2 regions of the Mycobacteroides abscessus ATCC 19977 genome follow, and region 1 is predicted to be linked to the other one. Evidence: riboswitches for the same ligand, from Rfam matches in the RefSeq annotation. Region 1 holds a riboswitch; the other holds the start of a gene.

Evidence for each region. A riboswitch is a leader RNA that binds a small molecule or an ion and turns the genes downstream of it on or off. The one in region 1 is predicted to bind S-adenosylmethionine.
Region 2: another riboswitch for S-adenosylmethionine. It lies ahead of MAB_RS02750 (aminotransferase class V-fold PLP-dependent enzyme); the one in region 1 lies ahead of MAB_RS18690 (bifunctional o-acetylhomoserine/o-acetylserine sulfhydrylase).

What each region holds. Positions count from the first base shown of each region.
Region 1 covers NC_010397.1:3,739,269-3,755,497, forward strand. Annotated here, with positions in the region: gene MAB_RS18680 (alpha/beta fold hydrolase) at 1-111, shown strand, start outside; gene MAB_RS18685 (NADP-dependent isocitrate dehydrogenase) at 192-2,429, opposite strand; SAM riboswitch class IV at 2,624-2,771, shown strand; gene MAB_RS18690 (bifunctional o-acetylhomoserine/o-acetylserine sulfhydrylase) at 2,944-4,305, shown strand; gene metX (homoserine O-acetyltransferase MetX) at 4,302-5,456, shown strand; gene MAB_RS18700 (class I SAM-dependent methyltransferase) at 5,481-6,218, shown strand; gene MAB_RS18705 (hypothetical protein) at 6,275-6,952, shown strand; gene MAB_RS18710 (DUF3017 domain-containing protein) at 6,957-7,286, opposite strand; gene MAB_RS18715 (bifunctional methylenetetrahydrofolate dehydrogenase/methenyltetrahydrofolate cyclohydrolase) at 7,283-8,128, opposite strand; gene MAB_RS18720 (nitroreductase family protein) at 8,181-8,831, opposite strand; gene MAB_RS18725 (NADH:flavin oxidoreductase) at 8,921-10,099, shown strand; gene MAB_RS18730 (hypothetical protein) at 10,110-10,427, shown strand; gene MAB_RS18735 (winged helix-turn-helix transcriptional regulator) at 10,451-10,861, opposite strand; gene MAB_RS18740 (NAD(P)-dependent oxidoreductase) at 10,948-11,541, shown strand; gene MAB_RS18745 (ATP-binding cassette domain-containing protein) at 11,635-14,220, shown strand; gene MAB_RS18750 (pentapeptide repeat-containing protein) at 14,236-14,790, opposite strand; gene MAB_RS18755 (VOC family protein) at 14,850-15,200, opposite strand; gene MAB_RS18760 (helix-turn-helix domain-containing protein) at 15,226-16,149, opposite strand; gene MAB_RS18765 (tRNA (cytidine(34)-2'-O)-methyltransferase) at 16,200-16,229, shown strand, end outside.
Region 2 covers NC_010397.1:509,958-526,186, reverse strand. Annotated here, with positions in the region: gene MAB_RS02815 (SIMPL domain-containing protein) at 1-247, shown strand, start outside; gene MAB_RS02810 (SIMPL domain-containing protein) at 251-859, shown strand; gene hpt (hypoxanthine phosphoribosyltransferase) at 856-1,437, opposite strand; gene MAB_RS02800 (flavin-containing monooxygenase) at 1,561-3,057, shown strand; gene tilS (tRNA lysidine(34) synthetase TilS) at 3,050-3,931, opposite strand; gene MAB_RS02790 (zinc-dependent metalloprotease) at 3,988-5,061, opposite strand; gene dacB (D-alanyl-D-alanine carboxypeptidase/D-alanyl-D-alanine endopeptidase) at 5,061-6,458, opposite strand; gene MAB_RS02780 (inorganic diphosphatase) at 6,549-7,037, shown strand; gene MAB_RS02775 (MmpS family transport accessory protein) at 7,034-7,714, opposite strand; gene MAB_RS02770 (2-oxo-4-hydroxy-4-carboxy-5-ureidoimidazoline decarboxylase) at 7,829-8,350, shown strand; gene MAB_RS02765 (hypothetical protein) at 8,385-8,822, opposite strand; gene MAB_RS02760 (SDR family NAD(P)-dependent oxidoreductase) at 8,874-9,839, opposite strand; gene MAB_RS02755 (flavin-containing monooxygenase) at 9,836-11,425, opposite strand; gene MAB_RS02750 (aminotransferase class V-fold PLP-dependent enzyme) at 11,509-12,804, opposite strand; SAM riboswitch class IV at 12,837-12,949, opposite strand; gene MAB_RS02745 (TerC family protein) at 13,206-14,171, shown strand; gene MAB_RS02740 (Pls/PosA family non-ribosomal peptide synthetase) at 14,340-16,229, shown strand, end outside.

The DNA.
Region 1 (16,229 bases):
ATGGGCCATGTGCCCATGCTGGAGGCGCCCGGTCAGGTCACCGAAGTGATCACCGACCTCATCGATCCCTTGGTTTCGGCCAAGCGCAGCGCCGCGTCCGACGCCGGATAGCAACACGTAAACGCCGACACGCCGCGTTCTGCGCGCCCCTCTCGGGAAACGCGTCAGAACGCGGCGTGTCGGCGTTGGTTCTAGACCTCGACGGACGCCAGGGCGGCGTTGAACGTCTGGCTCGGCCGCATGACGGCGTTGGTCTTCTCGGGGTCCGGTGCGTAGTAGCCACCGATATCGGCCGGGCTGCCCTGCACGGCGGCAAGCTCGGCCACAATCTGATCCTCGTTCTCGACCAGCTGCTTGGCCAGCGGTGCGAACAGCTCGGCCAGTTCCACGTCTTCGGTCTGCGCGGCCAGCTCGGCCGCCCAGTACAACGCCAGATAGAACTGGCTGCCACGGTTGTCGAGCTCGCCGGCCTTGCGGGACGGACTCTTGTCGTTCTCCAGCAGCTTTCCGGTCGCGGCATCCAGCGTGGTGGCCAGAATCTTGGCCCGGGCGTTCCCGGTCTTGATGCCCAAGTCTTCGAGGCTGACGGCCAGTGCCAGGAACTCACCGAGCGAATCCCACCGCAGATGGTTCTCCTCGACCAGCTGGCTCACGTGCTTGGGCGCCGACCCCCCGGCGCCCGTCTCGTACAGTCCGCCTCCGGCCATCAACGGCACGATGGAGAGCATCTTGGCACTGGTACCCAGCTCCAGGATCGGGAACAGGTCGGTGAGGTAGTCGCGCAGGATGTTGCCGGTCGCGGCGATGGTGTCCTTACCGCGGATCAGTCGCTCCAGGGTGTACCGCATGGCCCACACCTGAGGCACAACCTGAATCTTGAGGCCCTCGGTGTCGTGATCCTGCAGGTATTCCTTGACCTTCTTACGCAGTTCCACCTCGTGCGGACGCTCGGTGTCCAGCCAGAACACCACGTTCATCCCCGACTCGCGCCCCCGCGTGACGGCGAGCTTGACCCAGTCCTGAATAGCGGCATCGGTGACGACCGGCATGCGCCAGATATCGCCCTCTTCAACGTTCTGTGTCAGCAGTACCTCGCCGGTGTCGATGTCGACGATGTCGGCGACACCGGCCTCGGCGATCTCGAAGGTCTTGTCGTGGCTGCCGTACTCCTCGGCCTTCTGCGCCATCAGACCGACGTTGGGAACGGTGCCCATGGTCCTCGGGTCGAACTGGCCGTGGGTCTTCACGAAGTTGATCATCTCCTGGTAGATCCGGGAGAAGGTCGACTCGGGGTTGACGGCCTTGGTGTCCTTGAGCTTGCCGTCGGCGCCGTACATCTTGCCGCCGGCCCGAATCATGGCCGGCATCGAGGCGTCGACGATCACGTCGCTGGGCGAGTGGAAGTTCGAAATACCCTTGGCCGAGTCCACCATGGCCAGCTCCGGCCGGTGCTCGTGACAGGCGTGCAGGTCGCGGATGATCTCCTCGTGCTGCGACGCGGGCAGGGCCTCGATCTTGCTGTACAGGTCCGACAATCCATTGTTGACGTTGACGCCCAGCTCGTCGAACAGCTTCTGGTGCTTTTCGAAGGCGTCCTTGTAGAAGATCTTGACCGCGTGGCCGAAGACGATGGGGTGGCTGACCCGCATCATGGTCGCCTTGACGTGCAAGGACAGCATCACACCGGTCTTGTAGGCGTCTTCGATCTGCTCCTCGTAGAAGTCGCAGAGCGCCTTCTTACTCATGAACATGCTGTCGATGATGTCGCCCTTGCCCAGCTTGACCTCGGGCTTGAGCACGACGGTGTCACCGCTCTTGGTGGTCAGCACCATCTTCACCGTGCGGTCGCGATCCAGCGTCAGCGACTTCTCTCCGTGGTAGAAATCGCCCTCCTTCATGGTGGCGACATGCGTGCGCGAGGCCTGCGACCACTCGCCCATGCTGTGCGGGTGCTTGCGGGCGTACTCCTTCACCGCCTTCGGGGCGCGACGGTCCGAGTTGCCTTCACGCAGAATGGGATTCACCGCACTACCGAGACACTTGGTGTACCGCGCCTTGATCTCAGTTTCTTCTTCGTTCTTGGGGTCCCCCGGGTACTCGGGCAGCTTGTAGCCCTTGCCCTGTAGTTCCTTGATCGCGGCCAGCAGCTGCGGCACCGACGCACTGATATTCGGCAGCTTGATGATGTTGGTTTCCGGAAGCTGTGTCAGGCGGCCCAGCTCGGCCAGGTTGTCCGGAACACGCTGGTCTTCGGGAAGGTACTCGGAGAACTCGGAGAGGATGCGTGCGGCAACGGAGATGTCACTGGTTTGGACGTCGATACCCGCCGGCCCGGCGAATGCCCGGATGATCGGCAAGAAGGAGTACGTCGCGAGCAGCGGCGCCTCGTCTGTCAGCGTGTAGATGATGGTCGGCTGCTGCGCACTCATTAGTCACTCCCGGCATCGTTGATCGGACTTGTTGGTCGGTCAAAATCTCAGGTACCCCGTGGGTCACACGGATGCCCTATTCAGTATCACGTCGCCTTCGAGCCTAGGCGGGCGGACGGCCTGTGATCGCGCTCCCATATGCGCTTCGACTACCTGGTGGCAACCATTCGGTGAATTGCGATACGCTGCTAAGCGGTCATGAGTACCAGCGTCAAGCCCCGGCTCGCTGGTCGGCAACCCTCCAACCGCGGTGGGGTGCCCCGGGTGATGACCAGGTTGAGTAGCCGACTGGGCTGTCAGAGGTTGATGACGGAACAGTCGGCCACACGGCAAGCGCGGGTCCGATGGCGGGCCCCGAGAAGACAGGTTGGCCCGATGGAGTATTCGTCACCCGGGGGTAGGTCCCTGCGTTCCTGTTGTCGGTTCCGGTTGTTCTTCGCGCCAGCGGCTCATCAGCACTGTCGCTGTTGCCCCCAGCCCTGACTGCCCTACCCGACTACCCCAGGAGAGCGCCATGACCGATATCGATCCCACCACAGCAGACAGTCGCTCGGACAAGCCTCGCTCCGCCCAGTGGGCGTTCGAGACCAAGCAGATCCACGCGGGCCAGTCCGCCGACGCGGCAACCAACGCGCGGGCCCTGCCGATCTACCAGACCACCTCCTACGTCTTCAACGACACCGCGCACGCCGCGGCGCTCTTCGGGCTGTCCGAAGAGGGCAACATCTACACCCGCATCGGCAACCCCACCCAGGATGTCGTCGAGCAGCGCATCGCAGCCCTGGAAGGTGGCGTGGCCGCGCTGCTACTTGCCTCCGGACAGGCGGCGGCGACCCTGGCGATCGTGAACATCGCACAGGCCGGCGACAACATCGTCTCCAGCCCGCGCCTGTACGGAGGCACCTACAATCTGCTGCACTACACGCTGCCACGACTGGGCATCTCGACTACCTTCGTCGAAGACCCCGACGATCTGGAGTCGTGGCGCAACGCCATCACCCCGGATACCAAGGCGCTGTTCGCCGAGTCGATCTCCAACCCGCAGAACGACATTCTCGACATCGCCGGCCTGTCGGAGATCGCGCACGCGGCAGGCATCCCGCTGATCGTCGACAACACCGTCGCCACCCCCTATCTGATCCAGCCGCTGGCACACGGGGCCGACGTCGTGGTGCATTCGGCCACCAAATACCTTGGTGGACACGGCAATGCAATCGGCGGCGTGATCATCGACGGAGGTACCTTCGACTGGACCCAGGGTCGCCATCCCGGATTCACCACCCCCGACCCGAGTTACCACGGCGTGGTGTTCGCCGATCTGGGCGCGCCGGCCTACGCACTTAAGGCGCGTGTGCAGCTGCTGCGCGACCTCGGTCCCGCCATCTCGCCATTCAACGCATTCCTCATCGCTCAGGGTTTGGAAACATTGAGCCTGCGCGTGGAGCGGCACGTGGCGAACGCACAGCGGGTGGCCGAATTCCTTGTCGCACAGCCGGAAGTCACTCGCGTCAACTACGCCGGGCTACCCACATCTCCATGGTACGAGCGCGCGAAGGCCTTGGCCCCCAAGGGAGCCGGTGCCGTGCTCGCATTCGAACTGGACGGTGGTGTCGAGGCTGCGACCACCTTCATCGATTCCCTGACCCTGCACAGCCAGGTCGCCAACATCGGTGATGTGCGTTCGCTTGTCATCCACCCGGCCACCACAACGCACGGACAGCTCTCCCCTGCCGAACAGGTGGCCTCCGGGGTCACGCCGGGACTGGTCCGGTTGGCCGTCGGCATCGAGGGCATCGACGACATCCTGGCCGACCTGGAGTCCGGATTCACGGCCGTACGCAGGCTCAAACAACCCGCGGCGGTGGCATCATCGTGACCATCGAACAGCAGCTTCCGGTCCCCCACATCGCCCTACCCCAGGGCGATGAGATCGCCTATGTACCAATAGGTTCGATCACTCTGGAAAGCGGTGCTGTGATCGACGACGTGACCATCGCGGTACAGAGCTGGGGCGAGCTCTCACCCCGGCGCGACAACGTGGTGTTCGTGTGCCACGCGCTCACCGCCGATTCTCATGTGGTCGGACCCGCCGGGCCCGACCACATCACCGGCGGCTGGTGGGAGGGGATCATCGGCCCGGGCGCGGCGATCGACACCGATCACTGGTGCGCCGTGGCCACCAATGTCCTGGGAGGCTGCCGAGGCACCACCGGCCCCACTTCCCTCGCCCGCGACGGCAAGCCCTGGGGTTCACGATTCCCCGAAGTCTCGGTGCGCGACCAGGTGAACGCCGACGTCGCCGCCCTCGCCCAGCTGGGCATCACCGAGGTCGCGGCCGTCGTCGGCGGTTCGATGGGCGGCGCCCGTGCGCTGGAATGGGCTGTGATGCATCCGGATGCGGTTCGTGCGGCCCTGGTACTGGCAGTGGGCGCGCGGGCCACCGGCGACCAGATCGGCACGCAGAGTACGCAGATCGCCGCCATCCAGACTGATCCGGACTGGCAGGGTGGCGACTACCACGGCAGCGGACGCAGCCCCGGGAAGGGACTGAATCTGGCCCGGCGGATCGCGCATCTGACCTACCGCGGCGAGGTCGAATTGGACACCCGGTTCGGCAACGACCCGCAGGTCGGCCCGGACGGCCCCGAAGACCCCTGGGCGGATGGCCGATACGCGGTGCAGAGCTACCTGGAACATCAGGGCAACAAGTTCGTTCGGCGCTTCGACGCGGGCAGCTACGTCATCCTGACCGAGTCGCTCAACCGCCACGACGTCGGTCGGGGCCGCGGCGGTGTGGAGAAGGCGCTACGCGGCTGCCCGGTCCCTGTCGTGGTCGGCGGTATCACCTCCGACCGGCTCTACCCGCTGCGACTGCAGGAGGAATTAGCGGACCTGCTGCCTGGTTGTACCGGCTTGCGGGTGGTCGAGTCGGTGCACGGCCATGACGCATTCCTCATCGAGTTCGACGCGGTGAGCGAGTTGGTGCGGGAAACGCTCGCACTGGCCAAGGCAACACAGGCTTCGTAAACACCGAACCCAGAGGGAGCGCGAATGCCGGACGCACAGGCAGAACCATCGCTTTCGTTCGGTTCGCAGGCAGCCGCCTACGAACGAGGCCGGCCCTCCTACCCGCCCGAGGCTATCGACTGGCTGCTGCCTCCCGGAGCACACGACGTCCTGGACCTGGGCGCAGGCACCGGCAAGCTCACCACCCGCCTGGTGGAACGCGGACTCAATGTCGTAGCGGTGGACCCCCTCGCGGAAATGCTTGAGGTGCTGAGCAACTCACTCCCCGACACGCCCGCGCTGCTGGGCACCGCTGAGGAGATTCCGCTGCCCGACAACAGCGTGGATGCCGTGCTCGTCGCGCAGGCCTGGCATTGGGTGGACCCCGAACGCGCCATCCCGGAGGTGGCGCGGGTACTACGTCCAGGCGGACGGCTGGGCCTGGTGTGGAATGTACGCGACGAACGCCTGGGATGGGTGTCCGATTTGGGACACATCATCGGTCACGAGAACGCGGCGGACTCGGCAGACGTGGGCGCCCTGCCCGCTCCATTCACCGGGCAGGAACGTCATCAGGTCGAGTGGACGAATTACCTTACCCCGCAAGCACTTCTGGACATGGTCGCCTCCCGCAGCTACTGCATCACCGCCCCCGAGGCAGCCCGGAAGAAGACTCTGCAACAGGTTCGGGAGCTCCTGGCGACCCATCCGGCCCTGGCGCAATCGGCAGGCCTGGCGCTGCCCTATGTCACGGTGAGTATTCGGGCGACCCTGAATCGGTAACACCGGGTGCACCGATTCGCCGCGACGAACGCGGCCGGTGCCGCTACGGTGTACCCGTGCGTACGGATCGCCGCCTGTTGGCAGCCCTCTTTGTCACCACCACACTGCTGACCCCGCCGCTCGCCAGCTGTGGATCACACGGCTCATCCTCGAACGCCAAGAGCGAGTCCGAGCCCACTTCCAGCAGCGCGCCCGCCGAACGGCATACCCGGCAATTCATCCCCGAGCTGGGCATCTACATCAACACCCCCCATGACTGGGTGTCCTTCGCCGACGGAGTGCACAACAACAAGGGAATGGTGACCTACCAGGTCCGGCCCAAGTGGGAGTCGTCGGAGCTGGCTCAGTACGTGCGCATCCGCAAGCTGACGCCTCCCGACGACGACACGGCCGCTCCCGAGGTGAAGCGCTGGCTGGCTTCGTCCAACGCCGACGCGGTAAGCGACTTCGTCAAGACCCGCAAGTCGAAAGTCACTGCAGACAAACGAGATTCATGGGACGGCCCCAATCTGCCCGGAGCCTCGGCCAGCCTGGAACTGGAGAAACCGCCAGCCGCGGAGGGCAAACCTCCGGTCGCGGCGACGCCGAAGATCTACGTGGCATTCGTCGGTCAGGGCGATCAGCGTTGGCAGATCGCCACCACCAATGTCACCGGCGCCAACGGCGAACCGTCCGAGCAGTTCCTCGGCGAGCAGGCCGACTCCATCGCCCGCTCGGTGCAACTGCTGAAATGACGCCCTATCCGGTACCCAGCGGATCGATGGTCAGCGCCAGGTAGACCATCGCCGCCGCCACCGCACCGAGCGCACCGACATCAAAGGTCTTGCTGCGCACCGCCAATAGACCCGCAGTGTCGTCGGTCAGCACCAAGCGCAGTGCCGCCGCGATCCCGACCGCGATGCCGACGACCAGCGCGCCGCGCCGCCAACGATCGGCGATCACCAGCCCCAGCGCCGCCAGAAAGACCGCCGAGACCACCAGGATCGGCCACTGCTCACGGGCGAACCGCTGGATCGCGTCCAACGCTGTCGGGAGAAGACGCCGCGGCCCGGGTTGCAGGGCGGTCACGAACGTTCCGCCCGCTCGATCACATTGGTGAGCAAGAAGGCCCGGGTCAGCGGCCCGACTCCGCCGGGGTTGGGCGAGACGTACCCGGCCACGTCCCAGACATCCTCGGCCACGTCGCCGGTTAGCTTGTCGTCGACCCGGCTCACGCCGACGTCGACCACCGCGGCACCCGGCTTGACCATGTCCGCCGTCACCATGTGCGGCACACCGGCGGCCGCCACGATGATGTCGGCCTGCCGGGTCAGCGCGGCCAGATCACGGGTTCCGGTGTGGCACAGGGTGACTGTCGCGTTCTCCGAGCGCCGGGTCAGCAGCAGCCCGAGTGGACGCCCCACCGTGACACCGCGACCGATCACCACGACGTGTGCCCCGTCGAGCTTCACGTCATAGCGACGCAGCAGATACACGATCCCGCGGGGCGTGCAGGGAAGCGGGGCCTCCTTGCCGAGCACCAGCCGGCCCAGGTTCGTCGGGTGCAGGCCGTCGGCGTCCTTGTCCGGGTCGATGCGCTCCAGCGCCTCGTTCTCGTCAAGATGCTTGGGCAGCGGCAGCTGCACGATGTAGCCGGTGCAATCCGGGTTGGCGTTCAGCTCGTCGATGGTGGCGCACAGTGTGGCCTGATCGATATCGGCGGGCAGATCACGACGGATCGAGTTGAGGCCCACCTTGGCGCAGTCTGCGTGCTTGCCGCGCACATAGGCGTGCGAACCCGGGTCGTCACCCACCAGGATGGTGCCCAGCCCCGGTGTCTTGCCCGCCGCCTTCAGCGCCGCGGCACGAGTGGCCAGCTCCACAAAGATCTCATCGCGGGTGGCCTTGCCATCAAGTCGAGTCGCCGTCACACGGCTAGTATTCCTGGGCCTACAGCTCTTCGCGCAAGCGGCTCATCGCCCCTCACCACGTGTCCCAGTGCAGGACGTCGGCGAGTGGCTGACGCTTGGCAAGCCGGAAGTCGGTACCCACGGTGTATGCGATGGGGAACAAACCACCCTGGGTGACCTTGTCGAACGGGATACCCACGATGTCGGCGGTGCGCTTCTCACCGTCGTCCATCAGATGCAGCGTGGTCCAGGCCGATCCCAGACCGCGGTTACGCGCCGCAAGCATGAAGCTCCACACCGCGGGCAGCAGCGAACCCCACGAGGACGCGGCGCCTACCACCGGCAGATTGTCCAGGCGGCCCTCGATGCAGGGAATGAGGAACAGCGGCGAGCGCTCGAAGTTCTCGGCGAGATAACCGGCGGAGTCCACGACCTTCGCCTTGCGCTCTGCCCGGGTATCCCCCTCGGCGTAGGTGGCTCCCGCCCCCTTGGCGTACTTGTTCCAGCCCTCGCGGTAGATGTCGGCGATCGCCTTCTTCTTCTCGGCGTCCTCCACGATCACCCAATGCCAGCCCTGGTGGTTGGAGCCCGTTGGTGCCTGCATCGCGATGTTCAGACATTCCTCAACAACCGCGCGCTCGACGGGCTTATCGAAATCCAGGCGCTTACGCACCGAACGAGTGGTGGTCAGAACTTCGTCGGCCGACAGATTCAGGGAGGTCATATGACGAACGTACATCCACCGGACTTGCCTAAAATTAGGAGTCCACATCCAGAATTCGCCGGCCATGGGCACGGCGTAATCTGCCGCCCATGGGCAGTGACGCCGCAGGAATTCCCGACGTGCTGGCGCCCGCGCGGCTCGGTCCGATCACGCTGCGCAACCGGACGATCAAGGCCGCGACGTTTGAGGCCGCCTCCCCGGACGCCTTCGTCACCGACGATCTCATCGAGTATCACCGCAGGCCCGCGCTCGGCGGAGTCGGGATGACGACCGTGGCCTATTGCGCGGTCGCGCCCGAGGGACGTACCGAGTATGGGCAGGTATGGATGCGCGAAGAGGCCATCCCCGGGCTGCGCCGCCTCACCGATGCCATCCACGACACCGGCGCCGCCGTCTCGGCTCAGATCGGTCATGCCGGACCGGTGGCCAACGCACGGTCCAACGGATCCCCGGCCCTCTCCCCGATCCGGTTCTTCAATCCGCTGGGCATGAAATTCGCACGCCGCGCCAGCGCCTCCGATATCGACGGCGTCATCGCCGCCCACGCGAACGCGGCCCGGCTGGCAATTGAAGCGGGCTTCGATGCCGTCGAAATCCATTTGGGACACGGATATTTCGTGAGTTCGTTCCTGAGCCCGCTGTTCAACCGGCGCGGAGATGAGTACGGCGGATCGCTGGCCAACCGCGCCAAGGTAGCCCGCGCGGTGGTTCAAGCAGTACGCAAGGTTGCCGGCAGCCGCTTGGCCGTCACCGCCAAACTAACCATGACCGACGGCATCCGCGGCGGCATACCCATCGAGGAGTCTCTACAAACGGCCACCTGGCTACAGGAGGACGGTGGACTCGATGCCCTGGAATTGACCGCGGGCAGCTCCCTGGTCAATCCCATGTACCTGTTCCGTGGCGACGTGCCGATCCGCGAACTCGCCAAGGGCTTCCCCAAACCCATGGGTTGGGGCGTACGCCTGACCGGAAAGAAGTTCTTTCGGTCGTACCCCTATCACGACGCGTTCTTGCTCGAGGATGCCCGTCGGTTCCGCGCCGAACTGGACATACCGTTGATTCTGCTGGGCGGCATCACCGGTGGTGAATCGATGGACCTGGCCATGGCCGAGGGCTTCGAGTTCGTGGCCATGGGCCGCGCGCTACTCGCCGATCCCGACCTGGTGAATCGGGTGGCGGCCGACCGGGCATCTCATTCGCGGTGTACCCACTGCAATCAATGCATGGCAACGATTTTCAGCAAAACGCACTGCGTGCTCACCTAGCATCACTGTCATGATGACAGCGGCCGCGGGCCGGAAACCGGGGACTGCGGAGACCGTTGTCAGCTGGCTGTTGTGGGTGCTGGTGAGCGCGACGGCGGGCGTTGTCGCGTTCGCCTCGATCTTTCCGCTCGCCTTCAGCGGCGCGGCACCCGAACAGGCCGACGCGGCCGCCGCGGTGTTCGTCTGGGCGTTGTTCACCGTATGTGCGTGCGTGGCCGCACCGATAGTGATGGGCGTTGGCCACTGGCGTCATTGGCACATTTGGTACTGGCCGACGCTATGCGCGTTGGTCCTCGTCAGGACGCTCTTTTTGCTGCACAACCTCTGAACTTCACGCACGCCAGGACGTATTCACCCAATGGCTGTGTCTGTCGACGGCATGTCCCCGTCGTGGGCTTCCCGATTGCGGACGATGTGGGCCACATTGCGCTCCGCCCACGTCCGTAGTTGGTCGATGGGCTCACGCAGGGACAGCCCCAACTCGGTCAGCTGGTATTCCACCTTCGGCGGGACGGTGGCATAGGCCGTCCGTTTCACCAGCCCGTCACGGAGCATCGAACGCAATGTGGAGGTAAGCACCTTGCCGGTGACGCCGCCGATCCGATCTCGTAGGGCAGTGAACCGCATGGGTCCGTCGGCAAGGGCCGCGACCACCAGGACCGTCCACTTGTCCCCGATCCTGTCCAGCACGATCCGGGTAGGGCACTGCGTATCGAACAGGTTTCCCCACCAGTCATCCGTGGGCTGTGACGAGGGATACATTGAAAGCTCCATTAGTTACTTTGAGGTACCAAGTTACCATTGGATACCTTGGGGCGTCCACACAAATCGACGAAGGGACGTGCCCCATGAAGATCGCAATATTCGGAGCAACCGGAATGGTCGGCTCGCGCATCGCCGCCGAGCTACGCAGCCGCGGACACCAGGTGACCGGATACAGCCGCCGCGGTAGCGACTCCACGCGGGCAGGAACACTCACCGACGGCGCTCTGGTGGCAACGGTCGCCGCCGGACACGACGCCGTAGTTTCCGCGATTGGACCGAGCCGTTCCGGGGAACCGCACAGCGAATTCATCGAAGCAATCACCGCGGCCGCCGCCAACCTCCACGGCACCCGCCTGTTCGTCGTGGGCGGGGCAGGAACGCTCCGCGTCAACGGGGTACGCCTGGTCGACTCCCCCGAATTCCCCGAGCCATACCGCGCCGAAGCGCTGGCTCACGCCGCGGCGCTCGACACACTTGAGCAGACTGCGCAGGACGTGGACTGGGTCTACCTTTCCCCGGCGCCGCTCATCGAGCCGGGAAAACGCACGGGTTCATACCGCGTTGCAGGCGACGCCCCGGCCGGGCAGAGCATCTCGGCCGAGGATTATGCGGTCGCGGTCGCTGACGAACTCGAGCACCCGGCACACCGCCGTGAGCGTTTTACGGTCGCCAATTGACGCTGTGCACGAGCGCACAACTCTGTCCTAGAGCCGGTGAGCCCCGGCGCGGGAAGACTGACCACTGACTGTGAACCGATACAGTCGATAGCGATGACTGGTCGGGAAGCACCCACTCTCACGGTGGTATTCGACGGTGACGAGCGAAAGTTCGCGCCCGGGCACGATATTCATATCGGCCGCGATATCCACGCCGATGTACGCATCACGCACCCGTTGGTGTCGCGTATCCACCTGATAATCAGGTTCGTTGACGGTAAATGGATCGCCGAGGACCAACGCAGCCTCAACGGCATCTTTGTCAACGGCCGCCAGGTCGGCTGGGTCGAGGTGCGCGACGACACCGTGATCAACCTGGGCGACCCCGGGGGCCCACGGCTGACGTTCGCGCTTGGAGGCCTGGGGGGCGAGACACAGCTCGGCATCGCTCCCCCGACCATGCGTGGTTATGTCTCCGGCGCACAGCAGCAGGCCCCCTACACGGGCGCGCAGCAGCACGGCACCACCGGCCAGCCGTACCACAGCACGCAGCAGCACTATCCCACCGGCGGCTATCAGTCCGGCCCGCAGACCTACGGCCAGCCGCCCAGCCAGCAGCATCCGTACGGGGCTGCGCCTTCGGGCCCACAGACGTACGGAACCTCGGGACCGACCCGGCCACGCCAGCAGTACCCGTCGGAACCCACGCCGGTACCGGCGTCTTACTCCAATGAGCCCGTCGAGCCCTTCGGCACCCGGGCGATGCGCGCACTCGGGATCGGTGGCGCACCCAAGCCCACCCCCGGCGCGATCACCGTGGGCCGCGCCCCCGACAACACCATCGTCGTCAATGACGTGCTGGCCTCGCGTCACCACGCGTTGTTGCTACCCACTCCCGGCGGCCTGGAGATCCAGGACCTGCACACCATCAACGGCACCTTCGTCAATGGTGTCCAGGTGGAGCAGTCGTCGCTGCGCGAAGGCGACACCGTCACCATCGGTAACGTCGACCTGGTCGTCCAGGACGGCACGCTGGTCAAACCGACGACTGCCACCCGCGTCGGCGGCCTCGAAGTGCAGAGCATCGACTTCGTCGTCGAGGGCGGCAAGAAGCTGCTTGACGACATCAGCTTCTCGGCTGGTCCCGGCTCGTTGACCGCGGTCATCGGTCCTTCCGGGGCGGGCAAGTCCACCCTGGCCCGGCTGATCGTCGGCAACACCCAACCGTCGGCGGGCAAGGTGTCCTTCGAAGGGCACGGGGTGCACGCCGAATACGCCGTCATGCGAAACCGCATCGGCATGGTGCCGCAGGACGACGTGGTGCACCCGCAGCTCACCGTCAGTCAGGCGTTGCACTACGCCGCCGAATTACGGCTGCCGCCGGATACCACCAAGGAGGATCGCGAGCAGGTCGTGTCCCGGGTTCTCGAGGAACTCGAGATGACCAAGCACGCCGAGACACGCGTCGACAAGCTGTCGGGTGGACAGCGCAAGCGCGCCTCGGTGGCCATGGAGCTGCTGACCGGCCCGTCGCTGCTGATCCTCGACGAACCCACATCCGGGCTGGATCCGGCGCTGGACCGTCAGGTGATGAGCCTGATGCGCCAGCTCGCCGACGCGGGCCGTGTGGTCGTGGTGGTCACGCACTCGCTGACCTACCTGAGCTACTGCGACCAGGTGCTGCTGCTGGCGCCCGGCGGCAAGACCGCCTACTGCGGGCCGCCCCGCAGCATCGGTCAGGAGATGGGCACCACCGACTGGGCCGATATCTTCGCCAACGCCGCGGCCGATCCGGACGGGGTGCATCAGGCGTATTTGTCGCGGCATCCCGCCGCCAACAAACCCGCCACGGCGGCAAGCCCGCCCGGCGACCTGGGCAAGCCCCCCAAGACCAGCCTGCTGCGGCAAGTCTCCACGGTGGCACGCCGGCAGGGGCGACTGATCCTGGCCGATCGTGGGTACTTCATCTTCCTGGCGCTGCTGCCATTCGTCCTGGCGGGCTTGGTGTTGTCGGTACCCGGCAGCGCGGGATTCAACGTGGCACTGCCCGACAACCCGAACGAACCGGGTCTGCTGCTGGCGCTGACGAATCTCGGTGCGAGCTTCCTGGGCCTCGCGCTGACCATCCGCGACCTCATCGGTGAACGGGTGATCTTCCGGCGAGAACAGGCGGTAGGCCTGTCCGCCACGGCCTACCTACTCGCCAAGATCATCACCTACTGCGGCGCCGCCATCGTGCAGTCGGCGATCATGACGGCCGTCATCGTGATTGTCCGTGGCGGTCCCACGCAGGGCGCGGTGCTGTTGGGAAGCGCGAACTTCGAGCTGTGGGTTGCCGTCGCGGCCACCGCATGTGCGGCCACCGTACTGGGCCTGGTGCTGTCCTCGCTGGCGACCTCGGCCGAGCAGGTGATGCCCATGCTGGTGATCGCCACCATGACGCAGATCGTGTTCAGCGGTGGCCTGATCCCGGTGACCGGACGTGCCGGGCTGGAACAGCTTTCGTTCCTGTTCCCGTCGCGCTGGGGATTCGCGGCCACGGCCGCCACCTGCGACTTGCGCAAGCTGGTACCGGTGGGACCGCAGGACGAGTTGTGGAACCACGACGCGGGAACCTGGCTGTTCGATATGGGCATCCTGGGGCTGCTCTCGCTGGTGATGGCCGGGTTCGTACGCTGGCGCATCCGCCTGAAGGGCTGAGCGTCGCCGGGGCATCTAGCCCCCGTGCACGTCCAATCCGTGCGCGGCGGCGAACGCGATGGCCTGGGGCAGATCGACTTTGGCGGTGATCAGGGCCGCGGTGGTCCACAGCGTCGGGTCGATGCGCGCACCACGCAGATCGGCCCCGTCGAGTTTGAGGTTCTGGGTGCGGGCACCGGTGAAGTCGGCGCCATGCAGGTTTGCCTTGCGCATATCGGCGCCCACCAGGTTGGCCTCACGGAAACGGCAGTCCGACAGATCCATCTCGCGCAGATCGAGCCCAGCGAGCGAAGACAGCGTGAAGTCGGTTTCGGTGAACTTCGACGGCCGCACCCGACAATCGGTGAACGTGGAGCCCAGCAGGCTGCATTGCCGGAACTCCGAATGCCATAGCGAGGTGCGCCGGAAGGTGCAGTTCCGGAAGGCCGAGCCGACGTGCAGCGACTCGGTGAGATTGGCTCCGCTGAAATCGCATTCCGTGAAAACCACACGCTCGGTGTGCAGTTCGCGAAAGTCCTCGTCGTAGAAGGTCTCTGCGGTGATCTCACGATCTGTCCAGTGCTCGGCCATGACTGCCATCATGCCGGTCGGGTCCGACGAGCGGCCACGCCGCCGCAGGTGCCGCTCGATCAGGCCGTGTCATGGGCGGGCTGATGCAGCCCGAACCGCACACCCTGGTCGTCTCTGCAGAATGTGAACCTGCCAAAGCCAGGCTCCTCCGGCCCGGGGTCCTCGGCTTCGCCGCCGAGTTCGCGGACGGTCATGACTGCGGCGTCAATGTCCGCAACGCCGAAAAACACGTCGATCCGGCGGTCCTCGTCATCGTTGTGCAGACCGCCTCGCGCCCCTTCTGTTTCAAGCCAGGCCTGTCCGGATTCACCCATCGCATGCGGTTTCCAGCCGAAGAGCCGCACATAGAACTTCTGAGCGCGTAGCGCATCAGGCACGCCGATCTCGAAATACGTCGGTTCACCAGCCATCGTGGGGTTTCCTTCTCGATTGGATTCACAGGACAGTGCCGACGCTAGGCCCGCCGTCCACGCCCGTCTTGTACAAATGTTCGCCGTCGGCCGGTATCCGGTATCCCATCAGGTCTTCATGCCGCAGTGCGGCCCATTGCCGCGGCGAACACCCGGCGAGCACCCGGAAGTCTCTATTGAAATGCGCCTGGTCAAAGTATCCGCAAGCCAAGGCAATCGAGGAGAGCGAGCGGTGGCCCGGCTGGTTGAGCAACGTCATCGCACGATTGAAGCGAAGTACACGTGCGGCCGCTTTGGGCGTCAGACCGACTTGGCTGCGGAAACGCTGCGCCAATCGAGCACGGCTCCAACCAATCTCGTTCAGTATCTCGCCGATCCCCGCAGTTCCACCGGTGCGATTCAGTCGATGCCAGGCGAATTCGACCTCGGCGTCTGCTTCAGGACCTTCGGCCGCAGCACGCATGAACACCGAATCAAGCAAGTCGAAACGGCGCACCCAGTTGGGCTCAGCGGCAAGGCGTTCGGGCAGGTACCGGGCTTTCTTCCCGAACAATTCCTCAAGACTCACCACACGATTGCTCACTGCGTCCATCGCCAGCCCGGATACCCGGTGTAACCCGAGCGGCGTCAACCGCACCTCAATGCAGTGTTGCGCACCTGAATGCACGGTCGAGGACGGTCCCTGGCTGACACCCGCGACGAATGCCTGCCATATTCGTGGCGACGCGTGATCGGCCACGTCGGCAACGAGCAGCGGGGCATCGAGCTCGACGACAAGCACGGGCGCCACACCGGCAACCTCGCTGCGTTCGACAGGCCGGTGGGCGCGCTCCCGAAGTTCGGTATATCCGTGAGCGATACCGGACAGCGTGACATCGGCAGCCGCGGACACCGCCCGCCAGCTGGCATCGGCCGTGGTTCGGCCCTCGTACCGTGCCGGACTGCGCATGGTTCCATCGTGCCTCGGGTCACGCCGTTACGAGCAGGGATACTGTCACCGTGTTTCACATCCTTTTCCACGAACCCCGC
Region 2 (16,229 bases), 1.8 Mb from region 1:
GATGAAGGGCGCGCGCGAACGTGCCTTCAACGACGCCAAGTCCCGTGCCGAGCAGTACGCAGCCCTGTCGGGCTCCACGCTGGGCAAGGTGCTACGCATCGACGAATCTCACGGTTCGGTGCCTCCGCCCCCTCCGCCGATGGGCAAGCGGGCCCCCATGCAAGCCGACGCGTCATTCGCCCCACCGCTGGAGCCCGGTCAGCAGACGGTGTCCTTCCAGGTGAGCGTCATCTGGGAACTCGACTAGACCATGGGCGACATCACGGTTGTCGGCCATGGCGAGGCCAGCGGCAGTCCCGACGTATTCATGGCGACCGTCGGGGTGTCGGTGCGGTCCCGCCGCATCGCCGGGGTGATGGCCGACGTGAAGGCCAAGGCGCGCGCGGTGATCGACGCGGTGATCGACGCCGGCGTGGCCGCCGACGATGTTCGCACCGCGTGGATGTCGGTGCACCCACAGTTCGATGGCAACCGGATCACGGGCTATGCCGCCGACAACTCGGTGCGGATCATCGTCCGGGACCTCTCGAAGGTCTCCGATGTGCTGGACAAGGCCGTCACCGCGGGAGGCGAGGCAGCGCAGCTGTCCGGAGTGAGCTTCGACCTGCAGGACAGCACCGCGCTCGCCGCACTGGCACGCGAGCGGGCATTTTCCGATGCCAAGACCCGGGCCGAGCAGTATGCCGCTCTCGCGGGCAGAACACTGGGCAAGGTGCTGCGCATCGATGAGACCGGCGGTACTGCCTCGCCGCATCCGCGGGCCGAGTTCGCCATGCTGCGGGCCTCGAGTGGACCACCCGTCGAGGCCGGTCAGCACGCCGTCAGCGCGGCGATCACCGTTGCGTGGGAGCTGGACTAGTCGGTGTAGACCCGTGGGTGCAGCGTGCCGATAAAGGGCAGATCGCGGTACCGCTCGCCGTAATCGAGTCCATAACCGACGACGAACTCGTTCGGAATCTCGAATCCGACGAGGGCCACGTCCACGTCGACCTTCTTGGCCTCGGGCTTGCGCAGCAGCGAGACCACGTTGAGCGAGCGCGGGCCGCGTGAGGCAAGGTTGCGCATCAGCCAGCTCAAGGTCAGTCCGGAATCGATGATGTCCTCGACGATGAGGACATCGAGGTTCTGGATGTCCCGATCCAGGTCCTTCAGAATGCGTACCACGCCGGAGGACGAGGTTGCCGAGCCGTATGAACTGACGGCCATGAATTCCATCTGAGTGGGGATCGGGATGGCGCGTGCCAGATCCGAGACAAACATGACGGCACCCTTGAGCACGGTCACCAGCAGCAGGTCACCCTCGATGTCCCGGTACTTCTCGCCGATGGCGGCGCCGAGCTCCTGGGTCTTGGCGCGAATCTGCTCCTCGGTGAGGAGTACCGATTTCACGTCGCCGCTGTATTGCTCGCCGCATGCCTGATCCTGTTCGCAGGTCACGACCGACAGCGTGCCATGGAGTACACAAGCTCTCCAAGCCGACCTCCCCCGGGCTGTCCTCGCGCAAGCCGCTCATCCCGATTGCCTAGTGACTTTGTTTACGAAATAGGCCACTATGGAAACGTGAGCAATGGCGCTTACACAGCGGTCGAAAAGACACGATCCCGCGATATCCGCGTGGTGGTGATCGGCGCGGGCATGTCGGGCCTCTGCATGGCCTCCACCCTCCGGCATCGCGGCATCACCAACTTCACCGTCTACGAGAAGGCCGACGAGGTCGGCGGTACCTGGCGGGACAACACCTACCCCGGCCTGCAATGCGATGTGCCCTCACGCTACTACTCATATTCGTTCGCCCCGAACCCCCGCTGGAGTAAGGGATTTTCACCGGGATCGGAGATACACCAGTACTTCGTGAGATTCACCGACCAGCAGGACCTGCGCCGCAATATCCGCTTCGGCACCGCCGTGACTCGCGCCGAATGGGTCGATGAGCCAGGCCAATCCCATTGGGAACTAGAACTTTCCGACGGCGGTCGCGATATCGCCGATGTCGTGGTGGGCGCCACCGGAGTGCTGCATCTGCCGCGCCTCCCTGAAATCGAAGGATTGCAGAGTTTCGCCGGACCCTGCTTTCACTCCGCACGCTGGGATCATTCGGTGCCGTACATCGGCAAGCGGGTCGGGCTCATTGGGACCGGTTCCTCCGGGGTACAGATCATCGGAGCACTCGCCGAACAGGTGCAGCACTTGTCGGTGTTCCAACGTTCCGCACAGTGGGTCGCGCCGGTTCCCAACTTCACCTACTCGGCGCTGTCGAAATCCATCTGGTCACGCATACCTGTCCTCAATAGAATCTCCTATCTGTTGTGGCGCTTCTACTTCGAACGTGGAGTGGGCGGCTCGGTGGTGATCCCGGGCGCACGTCGCAAGCTCATCCAGGGCTTCGTACGAGCGTCGCATCGGCTGCTCATCCGCGACGCGACACTGCGCGAAAAGCTGCATCCCGACTATGAACCACTGTGCCGGCGATTGGTCATGTCGGTGCCATTCTTCAAGGCGGTACAGCGACCCAATGTCTCGGTGCTCACCGGCGGAATCGACCGCGTTGTGCCGCAGGGTGTTATCACCAACGACGGAGTCCTACACGAGTTGGATATCCTGGTGTGCGCCACTGGTTTCGACGCGCACTCATACCTACGCCCGATGGAGGTCCTCGGACGCGACGGCATCAAGCTCAGTGACGCGTGGAGCGACGGACCCCGCGCCTATCGAGCCGTGGGACTCGCCGGGTTCCCGAACTTCTTCCTCTTGATCGGGCCCAACAGTCCGATCGGCAACAACTCGCTCATCTCGATCGCCGAAACACAGGTCAAGTTCGCGATGCATTGGATAGACGAAATTCGTTCCGGTCGAATGCAGTCAGTCGCTCCGACGGCGCATGCCGCAGAGACGTTCAACACCCAGATGCGCCGGGCGATGCCCAACACCGTGTGGTCCACCGGATGCGACAGCTGGTACCTGGGCGCCGACGGAGTGCCAGAACTGTGGCCCTGGCCGCCGGTGGACTATCGCCGCACACTCACGTCACCGATACGCGGCGACTTCGCGATCACCTAGCGACGTCGTGTACCGAAAGCACCAGCTGCTCCCCGGATCGGGACGCCACCAGTCGCTGGTAGCGCAGATCGGCGCCCACGGCCACGCCGCCCTGCCCCCGCCACTGCGTGACCAACGCGTCCACCGCCCGAATCTGGTTGTCGTTCAAGTCCTGTGCACCGCCGGCCAATAACCAGAGCCTGATAACCCGACGCCGGACCGCGGGTGTCAGGCCGCGCAGATCCGAGATCGCCAGGCCCTGTGCGCCCGGAAAAGCCGCACGGGCCTGCGCATCAAGTGCGTCGCCGTCGTCCTGCAATGAGAGCGCGGTACGAGCAAGCGCCTCGGCCACTCCACCACCGAGCACCTCCTCGAGCAGCGGTAGCACCTCGTGGCGCAGGCGTACCCGCACGAAGCGGGAATCCACATTGTGTGGGTCTTCCCAGGCGGTGATCGCCAATTCATCACAGTAAGAACGGGTCTCGGTACGACGACGATCCAGAAATGGTCGCCCCCACGGATCATCCCAGGGGCGCATTCCGGCGATGGAACGCGCGCCGGATCCTCGACCGAGCCCCAAGAGCACCGTCTCGGCCTGGTCATCGAGAGTGTGGGCAAGGAGCACCGGTCTTCCGTCCCTGGCCTGTTCGAGCGCCGCATACCGCGCACTGCGGGCCGCCGCCTCAAGACCGCCCACGCCGTCGACCGTCACGGAAAGAACAACCGCGTCAGAACATCCCAAGGCCAGCGCCTGACTGCGTGCCCGCGCCGCGACCTGCGCGGAGTCCTGCTGCAGACCATGATCGACGATAAGGGCCGTCACCGACCAAGCCCGCGCGACGGCGGCAGCCGCCAGGGCCAATGAATCCGCACCACCCGAAAGAGCAACCGCCACTTCCGTCACGTCCGGAAGGTACTGAGCAGCAAATGCTTTGACTGCCCCGCGCAGCGCTAGAGAACTCGGTCGATCCACTGGTCCGGATCCTCGATCTCGGCAGGCTGGGGCAGGGTCTGCGGATCGCGCCAGATGGTGTTGAAGCGCTCCATGCCGACCTTTCCGACCACGTGGTCGACGAACTTCTTGCCCCGGGTGTACTGGCGCATCTTCGCGTCCATGCCGATGAGCGCACGGATGATCCGCTGCAGCGGCGGCTGTTTGCGTGAACGCCGGGCCTCGAACCGGGACCTGATGGACGCCACCGACGGGACCACGGCCGGGCCCACCGCATCCATGACGTGATCGGCATGCCCCTCCAGCAGGGTGCCCAATACCAACAGACGGTCCAGGGCGTCCCGACCGCTGTCGGACTGCATGGCACGCAGTAGCTCGACGATGCCGTTGTGCCCCTGACTTCTGGACGAGCGGACAAAGTCGGCCAGCCTGCCCAGCATGCCGGCCACGTCCTCCTCTTGCTCGTGGGCGAGTGTCGCGAGGGTCCCCGACATGTAGTCGGCCAGCCACGGGTTGGCCGAAAATTGCACCCGATGTGTCACCTCGTGCAGACACACCCACATCCGGAAGTCGCTGGGGACCACTCGAAGTTGGCGTTCGACGGCTATGACGTTCGGATACACCAGCAATAGCGCGCCCGCGCCGTCCGCGGTGAAGGGGTCGTACTGACCGAGAATCCCCGATGAGACGAAGGCCAGCACGGCACCGGTCTGTGCCCCGGTGACACGGCCCGACAAGAACCCGGTTGCCCCCTCGCCACCGCCGGCCATCAATCGCATGGACTGCGCTGCGGCGGAGATCCAGCCCGGGCGATCGATGACCCGTGCCTCGGGCACGAGCAGCCCGTCCGCCAGACCGGTGACCTCACGTACTGGTGTCTCCGCTCGCCGCGCCGCATCTGACAGCTCGGCGATGGCCTGCCGCCGGGTGTACTCGGTGGTGGGCGGTGCCGGCCGCGCCAACTTGACGCCTACGGTCGCGGCGAATTCCCAGTTGACCATGCGGCCAACCGTCAACTCGGGACTCTTGGTTCCAACGCCGCCGCTCTGCACGACCCGTCCCGACTCAGCCATCAGCTACATCCGCAGGACCGCAGCACGGCAGCCGTGTTGTCCACCGCGTTACGTGCGGTGGGCGCGGTGGCGTGATTCTGCATCAGAGAGAAGGTCAGTACCCGCCCGCTGACGTCAGTGACCACCCCGGCCAGCGTGTTCACACCGGTGAGCGATCCCGTCTTGGCCCGCAACCACCCCGCCGAGGTTTGGTTCTGAGTGACAAAGCGCTCGGACAGGGTGCCGCTGCCACCGGCGATGGGCAGCACATCGAGAAGTGGTCGCAGCTTCGGCTTGTCGGGGCCGGCGGCGGCTCCGATCACCTCGTCCAACGTGCGCGCGGTAACCCGGTCGTCCACCGACAGTCCGCTGGAATCACGCAATGTCAGGTCCGTGAGATCGATCCCCGCACTGCGCAATTGACTTGTCACGGCGTCCACCGTGCCGGAGAAGGTCTGCGCACGCCCGGTGGCCAGGGCCACCTCCCGGCCGATGGTTTCCGCCATGACGTTGTCGGAGGCGTTCATCATCTCCCGCAGCCGCTCCATCAGCGGCGCCGATTGCACGGAGGCAATCGATTTCGCCGTCGGAGGGGCCGCGTCAAGGCGCACCGCCTCCGGGTCCACACCGAGCGCGGCGGCGAGCGCCCGGCCCGCGTCCAGGGCGGGAGTGGTGGAACGGCGCGAGTCATAGTCGGTCGGCTGCGTACGTCCGGCATCGAGCATCACCGCCTGGATGGGCGCGACATCGCCGCCTTCGATATCGGCCGGGTCCCACCCGGGCGCCATCGAGGGCCCACCGAATCGGCTGATATCAACGGTGATTGAGGTGACGGCGACACCGGACTTGCGCACCTGGTCGGCGAGGTCGCTGATTCGCGCGGCATCGCGGTACCAGGTGTCGGTGCCTGCCGGTGCCGCGCTGACGATCGGATCGCCGCCACCAACCAGTGTCACCAGTCCGCGTTGCCCGGCAGTATCGGCCACCACCGAAGTGGTCAGCTTGGCGTCGCGTTCGAGAGTGAGCAGGGCCGCCGCGGCGGTCAACACCTTGTTGGTCGAGGCCGGCACCATCGGCACCGTGGAGCCCTGCTGCCACAACTCACGGCCGGTCAGCGCGTCGGTAACCCGGCCGGTGAACATGCCCAGTGCCGGGTCGGACAACGCCCTGTCCAGCGCCTGAGCCAAACCATCCGCCGTCGGAATCGGTGCCGAATCGGAAACCGGCACCACACCTGGCGCCGGGGTAATCAGCGCCGGCTCCGGATCGGCGCTCTGCAACTGATGCGCGGTGGAGGCCCCCGTGGTCAGGGACGCCAGCAGCACCAGCGCGGCAATCGCCAATACGACGGCGACGGCAAGCAGAGCGTGGGTAGAGCGCCGCCAATGACGCGGATCAAGTGCCCTGGCGGTGACCATGCTCTGCAGGGTATCGCTATCCTGGTGCGCGCTGGATGAGCGCTTGCGCGAAGACGACTGCCAAGTACCACCGACATTCAAGGAGCGGGTGTGGAGTTCGACGTCACCATCGAGATCCCCAAGGGTCAGCGCAACAAGTATGAGGTCGATCACGAGACCGGACGAGTGCGTCTGGACCGCTTCCTCTACACCCCTATGGCGTACCCCACCGATTACGGCTTCATCGAAAACACGCTGGGCGAGGACGGCGATCCGCTGGACGCACTGGTGCTGCTGCCCGAGTCCGTCTTCCCGGGTGTGATCGTCGAGGCGCGGCCCGTCGGCATGTTCAAGATGGTCGACGACGGCGGCGGCGACGACAAGGTGTTGTGCGTGCCCGCGGGCGACCCACGCTGGGACCACATCCAGGACATCGGCGATGTATCCAGCTTCGAGCTGGATTCGATCAAGCACTTCTTCGTGCACTACAAGGATCTGGAACCCGGCAAATTCGTCGAGGCCGCCGACTGGGTGGGCCGCGCCGAGGCCGAGGCCGAGGTACTCGCGTCATTCGAGCGTCTCAAGACACAGGGGCACTAACCCGGCATCGGCGCCTGACACACGACGGCGAACACATCGGTGCTTTCCGTCACGGTCACTCCGTCGACGGTGATCGAACAGCTGATCGTCCCCTCGCCCACCATGGTGACATTCATGATGAGCGGCTTGTCCCGCTGAGTCCGCGTCACCGTCACCGCCCAGGGCTGTGAGATGTTCGCGACCCGCACGTACTCCGTGTCCGTCATGTAGGCGACGTTGACCTGGCTGCCGGAGCCGCCGACGCTGTAGGTGACACTCTTGCTGCCGTGTCCCGAACCGCCCGGCCCCTGGCCTGTCGTCGGCACCGGCTGGGGCGCTTCCGTCGTGGTGGGTACCGGAGGCGCCTCGGTGGTTGTCGGCGTCTCCACCCCGGTGCTGGGATTCGGCGGAGGTGGCGAGGGCGGCGGCGGCTCTGTCGTCGTTATGGACGGTAGCGGGACGTCATTGGGCCCGGTCCATGTTGTGGACGGGGTAACGGTCACTGTGGTCGGCGCCGCCACCTCGGTGCGGCGGGTGATGACGAGGATCGACGTCAACGCTATCGCCAGCACCGCCAGAACGCTGATACCGGCGACTATCCACGGCCATTTCGGAGGCTTCGGATCCTCGGGATAAGGGATGGGCTCGTCGACGGGCCACTGTTCCTGCGGGTACTGCTGCCAGGCCGGATCCGTCACTGTCCCCCGCTCCTTCCCCAGCATTGCTCGCCGCAATGTTACGTCGCGTTAAGCTCCTGCAAAATTGGCGGTCACCCTCTAGCGAACAGAGGTCACCCGTCGAATCATGGTCACATGTTGATGCATCAGGGCATCGGCCGCGACACGTTCAATCAGATGCCCGATACCCGAGCCGTGCATGCGCTGTACGAGTGTTGTGGCAGCGTGACATGGGCCAGGAAGGTCGCAGCGACTCGTCCATTCGCCGACCACGATGCGCTGTTCCGATGCGCAGACAACGAACTGTTCGCGCTCTCAGAGGAATCGCTGAACGAGATGCTGACCGCCTATCCGCCGCTGGGCAAACGGCCGGGAAGCGTGCGTTCACACGCCGAGCAGTGCGCGATCCGCGATGAGACACCGGGCATGATGGCTGCGTTACGGGCCGCCGCCCATCGGTACGAACATCACTTCGGCCATCGTTTCGTCATGCATATGTGCGGACAGGACGGTGCATCGGTATTGCGGGCCATCTCCGATCGCATGCATCACGACGCGGACACCGAACGCAAGGTGACCCGCAATGAACTTGCGAAGATCAACCGCACGCGGCTGGAACGCATGCTCGGCCCCGAGGGCGGTTACGACAACTGGTGATCGAGTGGTGATCGGGACCCCCGACAACGCGCCCCTAGGCAGCCAGCGGGATGCGCTGCGGTAACAGTGCCAGCACCCGGCGAGCGGCACATCCGATGTCTGTGGTGGGCGACACCGGGATCAGCGTGACCCCATCGGCCACCCCAGCCAGATAGATGTCCGCGATCAGACCCGCCAACCCTTCCGGTGTGCCCGCATACGACACCGCGGCCGGTACCCTCAGGCTCGCGAAATGCTTGCGCGCCGACCGTGAATCGGCCTCAACATGCACGTACACGTCCAAAATGACGGCAGGGGCGTCCTTACGCGAGGTTCGCAGGGAATGCCGGGCCCGTTGTGCCTGCTTGAGGTCCGGGGCGTTGACACGCGCGGTGACACCCGTTCCGCCGGTCAGTTCCAGCCATCCGGCGGCATCGTCAGTGAAGACCCGAAACGTTTGATGTTGTGTCGACACAGACGCAACGGTACCCACGCGGGCCGGCCGGGGCCATCGTTGAATTCCCGGTGAGCGGATCAGTCTCGATCAGACGGGCGACTGCTCGGTCTCGGTCAGCCGGGGTGTCGGGGTGCGCTCGGCCACGTTATCGATCAGGCGCTGCAGCCTCGGTATGAGCGTGTCGATATCCAGCCCGAGCCAATACGGAATCGGATACATGAAGTGCCGATTCAGTCCGGGCAGGAGCCTGCTCAGGAAGTAACCCAGCCACGCCTCGGGGCGCACCGGGGCCACCGCGAAGTTGTATCGCGCCGCACGGACCGCCGCGCGCGCCACCTGGGGAGGACCGATCAACTGGTCGAGGACCCGCATCGGGGCAGAGGACTGGAAGGCCCTCATCATGTTGTTGGCCCGCTCACGCACATCGTCGCGAACATCAAGACCGGCCACGGTGGCATTGACACCGATATTGGTGTTGATGAAACCCGGACATACCGCAGATACACCTATCCCCTTGGGGCCCAGCTCCATCCGCATGCACTCGCTCAACATCTTGACGGCAGCCTTCGACGCCGAGTAAGCGGGAAACAGCGGCGTCGGGGTGATGGCTCCCGCCGAGGCGATGTTGACGATTTGGCCCCCACGGCCACGTTCAGCCATCTGCTTACCGAACACACGGCCGCCATAAGCAACACCAAAGACATTGACCCGGAACTGTTTTTCCCAGTGCTCCTGTTCCAGATCAAAGAAACGCCCGCCGACCATGATGCCCGCGTTGTTCACCAGAACATCGGGCACGCCGTACTCGGCCCGCACCTGCTCAGCGAACCGTTCCCATGCGGCCGGATCGGTGACATCGAGCTGGAAGGCCACCGCCCGGTGCCCCTTCCCATGGATGATCTGCGCTGTCTCCTGGGCCGTCGTCAGGTCGACATCGGAGGCCACCACCTCCGCCCCGCCCTTGGCGAATTGGATCGCGATGGCTCGGCCGATGCCGCTGCCGGCGCCGGTCACCACCACAAGTCCTGGTTTGGGTGCGGGTAGCAGCCTCATCTCACAACCTCCTTGTTGCGCTTACGCTTTGGCGCGGACTCTACCGCCGGCGCGATCGTCTCGGTGCCGTAACGGTAGTTGTCCAGCCGGAAATACTTGTTGTGGAAGTACATCTCGCCGAAACCGCCAGGACGGAACGGGGAATCACCGTGATTGTCGATGTAATACGTATTGGCGGTCGAGCAGGCAGGAGAAAGCCACAGGTGGTTTTTGTTGCGCTCGTGCATCTTATGGAAGTACGCGTCGTGCACGTCCTGCTTGACTTCGGCGGTGGTCGCACCACGTTTCTTGGTCTCTGCGATAACGCGGGCCGCGTGCGTCGTCGTCGACTCGATGAGCATGTGATACGGCCCGAAAACGTATCCGTACGGCCCCAGAACGAGGAAGAAGTTGGGGTAGTCGGGAATCGAAACGCCCTGGTACGCCTGGTAACGATTGGTTTGGAAGAACTGCTTCAGATCCTTGCCGCCCCGCCCCGTGGTGGGGAAGGCGGGCATGTGATCCCAGATGGCGAATCCGGTGGCACAGATCAGCACGTCCACTTCATGTTCGACACCATCTGCTGTCAGCAGTCCCTTCTCGGTGATCCGCTGGATCGGTTCGGTCACCAGTGCCACATTGGGACGGTTGAAGGTTTTGAGATAGGTATTGGAGAACGAGGGCCGCTTGCATCCGAATCCGTAGTAGGGCAACAACTTTTCCCGAGTCACCGGATCGTCGACCTGGGTACGCATCCACGCCCGAATCCTGTTTGCCAGCGCCATCGATACGGATTCGGCATATTTGGAATCAAGCTTGAAAACGGCATCCGGAATGTATGCGGTGCTGAGATTGATGGCGTGCCGAATGGCCTTGGCCACGCCCGGGAAGCCGAACAGTGCCCGCCAGAACCCGTTGTATCGCCAGTCCGGTTTGGGCCCCACGTAGATAGGTGTGCGCTGAAACACCGTCAGATGACCCACCTGTGGCGCGATCTCCGGAACCATCTGTAGCGACGTGGCACCGGTCCCGATGACGGCTACTCGCTTTCCAGCGAGCTCAATATCCTTGTCCCACAGCGCTGTATGCATAAGCACGCCCTTGTAGGAGTCGATACCGTCTATCTCCGGGAGCTTGGGTTGCTCCAGCCCTCCGGTGGCTGCGATGACGTGCCGGCCGGTGACCACGCCGCCGCCCTCCAGTGTGAGCACCCAGATATTCTGGGACTCATCGAAATCCTGGCGCACCACCCGTGTGTTGAATCGAATCTTGCCGCGCAGCTCATGCTTGTCGACGAGTTCGTTGGCGTACTGCTCTAGCTCGTCTCCGGGTGTGAAGAACTTCGACCAGGTCGTCTTCTGGTCGTAGGAGAAGCTGTAGATGAAAGTCGGTATGTCGACTGCGACGCCTGGGTATTTGTTGGCGTGCCAGGTGCCGCCGGCAGCCCCCCATTTCTCCAAGATCACAAAGTCGTGGACCCCCCTTTTGGTCAATTCGACTCCGGCACCGATACCCCCGAAGCCGGCGCCGATGATCACGACCTCATGGTCGGGAACACCCTGGCGAAGCCCGCGGGCTTCGCCGTCCCGCACACGCGCACTAGTCATTAGACGTCCTTGTCAGTCCGACCCGTTATGTGTCGAACTGAAAGTACCACGTATTAATAGTTACGGATATGTGGATTGCGGATTCAGGCCGCCAGGAAATCCGGGAGCGGGCGCGGATCGTCCACCGGTCCGATCTGACCGTCACGCTCGATGTAGGCCAAGCCCGGTCCGCGCCGGACGAGTTCGTTGATCGCGCCGAGCAGGCGCGCGATGTCGCCGGCCGTGGTGCCCAGCCCGATACTCGCCCGTAGCGCACCACCCGGCGCGCCGAGTCTGGCCAACAGCGGGTGCGCGCAGAATCGTCCGTCACGCAGCCCGATACCGTGCTCGGCTGACAGGTAGGCGGCGACAACCGACGGCGCATACCCGGCGACCGTAAAAGACACGATGCCCAGTACGTCGCGATCGCCCTCCCAAATACGCAGCGTATCAACGCCTTCAATCGCCTCGAGCCCATCACGCAGTTGCACGGTGAGCGCGTCCTCGGCGTGACCTAGGTCGCCGAGGACGGTCAGCGCCTCACACGCGGCAGCAATCGCTGCGACCCCGACCACATTGGGCGTACCCGCCTCATGCCGCTGCGGGCCGGTGAACCATTGCGCCTCATCGATATCCACATTGCGGACAGCGCCTCCACCGGCCAGATAGGGCCGCGCCGTGTCAAGCCAGTCAGCTTGCCCCACAAGGACTCCTGCACCGAACGGTGCGTACAGCTTGTGCCCGGAGAACGCCAAGTAGTCAATCCCGGCTGCTGCCAGGTCAATTCGTCGGTGCGGAGCCAGTTGCGCACCGTCGACGGCGATCCGCGCTCCGTTCCGGTGGGCTGCCGCCGCGAGTTCGCCGAGCGGAAGTACCTCACCGGTGACGTTGGACGCGCCGGTGACGGCCAGCAGCGCGGTCGGCCGGCGCGCCAGCTCCTCGTCCAACGCGGCAACGGTATCCGGCACGGTCGTTCGGTGCGCCACTACCCGGGCGCCATATCGCTGCCAGGTCAACAGGTTTGCGTGGTGTTCTATATCGAGCACAACTACCTCGCCTGGCACCGCAGACGCCAGCAGATTGAGCGAATCCGTGGTGTTGCGGGTAAAGATCACGTGGTGGTCGGCGCGGGCGCCGACAAAACGGCCGACGGTTTCCCGCGCCCCCTCATAGAGCCGGGTGCAGACCCGTGAGGCGTAGCCCGCGCCGCGATGCACGCTGGCGTAATACGGCAGCAGTTCGGTGACCCGGTCCGCGACATCGCAGAGTGCGGGCGCGCTGGCAGCGTAATCAAAGTTTGCGTATCTGACCCAGCCTCCGTGAGCCAAAGGAACTTTGGTGTCGGCTCCGACCACCCGCGCGAATGGCTGCCCGGACACCGCTTGTGTGGACACTGACATGTGACATCCCATCTCACCGGACCCGCCCGGCGAGTCCACGCTTGCCACGCACGGTTGAGCGCGGCCAGGTCGTCACCTGGAGCACCCCACCGTGGTGGAGGGTTGCCGACCAGCTAGCCAGGGCTTGTCGCTGGTTCTCATGACCTGACGGCAGTGTGCCCGTCGGCCCCCGCCACCGTCAACCGCCTTGCGCACGATGATTCAAACCCGCAACGTCAGCTCGGCCGTCCGGCCCGATTTCCGATGACCCACGCCTGTAGGGCACACTGACTACTGGAGGGGAGTATTCCTTCGCTGCGGTGTCGTCATCACATCGGCCATTGGCGGTCCGGTCGGTGCCGCGGGCCGGCCATCTGCCGGCGGAAGAGACCTCCGGCGTTTTGACGACCGGAGGTTCTGAAATGCAGGTGTCCCAGCTCGAGTGGATCATCACCCTGGCCGTCACGGTCGCGATCCTGTTGGTCGACGTCATCGTGATCGGCCGACAACCCCACGAGCCCTCGACACGCGAAACCGCGACCGCTCTCAGCATCTACGTAGGGCTTGCGGTGGCCTTCGGCCTGTGGGTGTGGTTCTTCCACGGGAGCCAGTACGGGCTGGAGTTCTACGCGGGCTGGCTCACCGAGTACAGCCTGTCGGTGGACAACCTGTTCATCTTCCTGATCATCATGGCCAGCTTCAAAGTGCCCCGGGTCTATCAGCAAGAAGCCCTGCTGGTCGGCATCATCCTGGCCCTGATCTTCCGCGGCATCTTCATTGCCCTGGGCGCGGTGGCCATCAACCAGTTCTCCTGGATCTTCTACCTTTTTGGCGCGTTCCTGGTGTACACCGCCATCAACCTCGCGCGCGATACCGAACACGACGACGACGCCGACAATGCCGTAGTGCAGTTCGCCCGCAAGCACCTGCGGACCACCGATAAGTGGGACGGTCTGCGCTTGTGGGTGCGGGAAAACGGAACGCGACTGATGACACCGATGTTTTTGGTGATCGTCGCACTGGGTACCACCGACCTGCTCTTCGCCCTCGACTCGATCCCCGCCATCTACGGGCTCACCAAAGAGCCATACCTGGTATTCACGGCCAATGTGTTCGCTCTCATGGGTCTGCGTCAGCTGTACTTCCTGCTCGGCGACATGCTTAAGCGTCTGGTGTACCTATCGCAGGGGTTGGCGTTCATCTTGTTCTTCATCGGCGTCAAACTGATCCTGCACGCGTTGCACGAAAATGAACTGCCGTTCATCAACGGCGGCGAGCCGGTACACGTGCCCGAGATTCCCACGCTGGCAAGCCTTGCGGTGATCGTGGTGACCCTGCTCGTCACCACGGTCGCTAGCTTGTACAAGACCCGGCGCACGGCTCCATAGGCGTCCCCACAGCCCTCAGCAGGCCCAACACATCGACCGCAAACTCGATCGCGCGAGGGGCGTCCCCGACCATGACCCCACATCCGCGCGGCGACGAGCCTCGCTGGGGCCGGACCGATAGGCTTCGCTGCGGCAGCCCATCCGATCGCGGAAACTACGAGGAGCAGCGTGACCGGCCCCGACGAGTCACCCATGAGCCGCGCGCACCAAGAGGCACCGGATTCGGCGCCTGAGCACGCGGCTCAACCCGTCGCCCAGCAAGCCCCGGCGCACCCGGTACCCCCGCAATATCTGCTCGGTAGGTCGGCGCCCGCGGCGCGGACTCTGATCGACATCCTCTACGCCACCGCCGCGGAGAATCCCGATGCGCCGGCCATCGACGACGGCACCATTCAGCTCACCTATTCGGAGCTGATCGTCGACATGGAAGCGAGCGTCGAATGGCTCGGCGCCCGCGGCATCGGGCGTGGTGACCGCGTCGGTATCCGGATGCCGTCGGGCAGCTACTCGCTGTATGTGGCGATCCTCGCGACCCTGGCAGCGGGCGCCGCCTACGTGCCCGTCGATGCCGACGACCCCGACGAGCGCGCCGCGCTGGTGTTCGGCGAGGCACAGGTGGCCGCCGTGATCACTCCCGACGGACTGGTTCGCGGACCCGGATCGTCGCGTGGGTGGCGGGCCGCCAAACCGACGCCCCGCGACGACGCATGGATCATCTTCACCTCGGGTTCCACCGGCACCCCCAAGGGGGTGGCGGTGACTCATCGCAACGCAGCCGCGTTTGTCGATGCTGAAGCACAGATGTTCTTGCAGGACAACCCGATCGGTCCGGACGATCGGGTACTTGCCGGACTGTCCGTGGCCTTCGACGCCTCGTGCGAGGAGATGTGGTTGGCGTGGCGGTACGGCGCTTGCCTGGTTCCGGCGCCCCGTTCACTGGTGCGCAGCGGCATGGATCTGGGTCCATGGCTGGTTTCGCGCGATGTCACCGTGGTCTCGACGGTGCCCACTCTGGCCGCGCTGTGGCCGGCCGAGGCGCTGGAGGCGGTGCGACTGCTGATCTTCGGTGGCGAGGCGTGCCCACCCGACCTGGCCGAACGGCTGGCCACCGGCGAGGACGGTGCCACACGCGAGGTCTGGAACACCTACGGGCCCACCGAGGCGACCGTGGTGGCATGCGCGGCCAGGCTCGACGGAGTGAGTCCCGTCAGCATCGGATTGCCGCTGCCCGGTTGGGATCTGGCGGTCGTGGACCCTCACGGCAACCAGGTCGGCTACGGCGAGGTCGGCGAACTGGTCATCGGCGGTATCGGCCTGGCCAAGTACCTGGACCCAGAAAAGGATGCCGAAAAGTACGCTCCGCTCGATACTTTGGGTTGGTCGAGAGCCTACCGAAGCGGAGATCTGGTACGCCTGGAACCGGACGGGTTGTACTTCCAGGGCCGCGCCGACGACCAGGTGAAAGTCGGTGGCCGCCGCATCGAACTGGGCGAGGTGGATGCCGCGCTGGTCAACCTGCCCGGTGTGAGCGCAGGTGCGGCCGCGGTGCGCAAGACCGCCAGCGGCACCCCGTTGCTGGTCGGCTATATCGCCAGCGCGGATCCGAACTTCGATATCGCCGCAGCCCGCGCGAGCCTGGCCGAGTCGCTTCCGGCCGCGCTGGTACCGCGACTGGTCAAACTCGATGAGCTGCCCACGCGCACATCCGGAAAGGTCGATCGCAACGCCCTGCCCTGGCCGCCACCGGGAGCCGGGGCCGATGACGAAGCACCCGAACTGGGCGGCACCATGGGGTGGCTCGCCGGTCTATGGCGGGACATCCTGGCCGCCCCCGTCGACGGACCGGAGGCCGATTTCTTTGCGCTGGGCGGCGGGTCGTTGTCCGCCGCTCAGCTGGTTGCGGCGCTGCGGCAACGTTATCCGCAGGTAACCGTCGCCAACCTGTACGACCAGCCGCGACTCGGATCGTTGGCCACCTATCTCGATGAGCTGGCACCTCCCATCGAGGTGGAGCCCCGCGTCGTCAAACCTGTACCACGGCTTGCCGAGCTGGCTCAG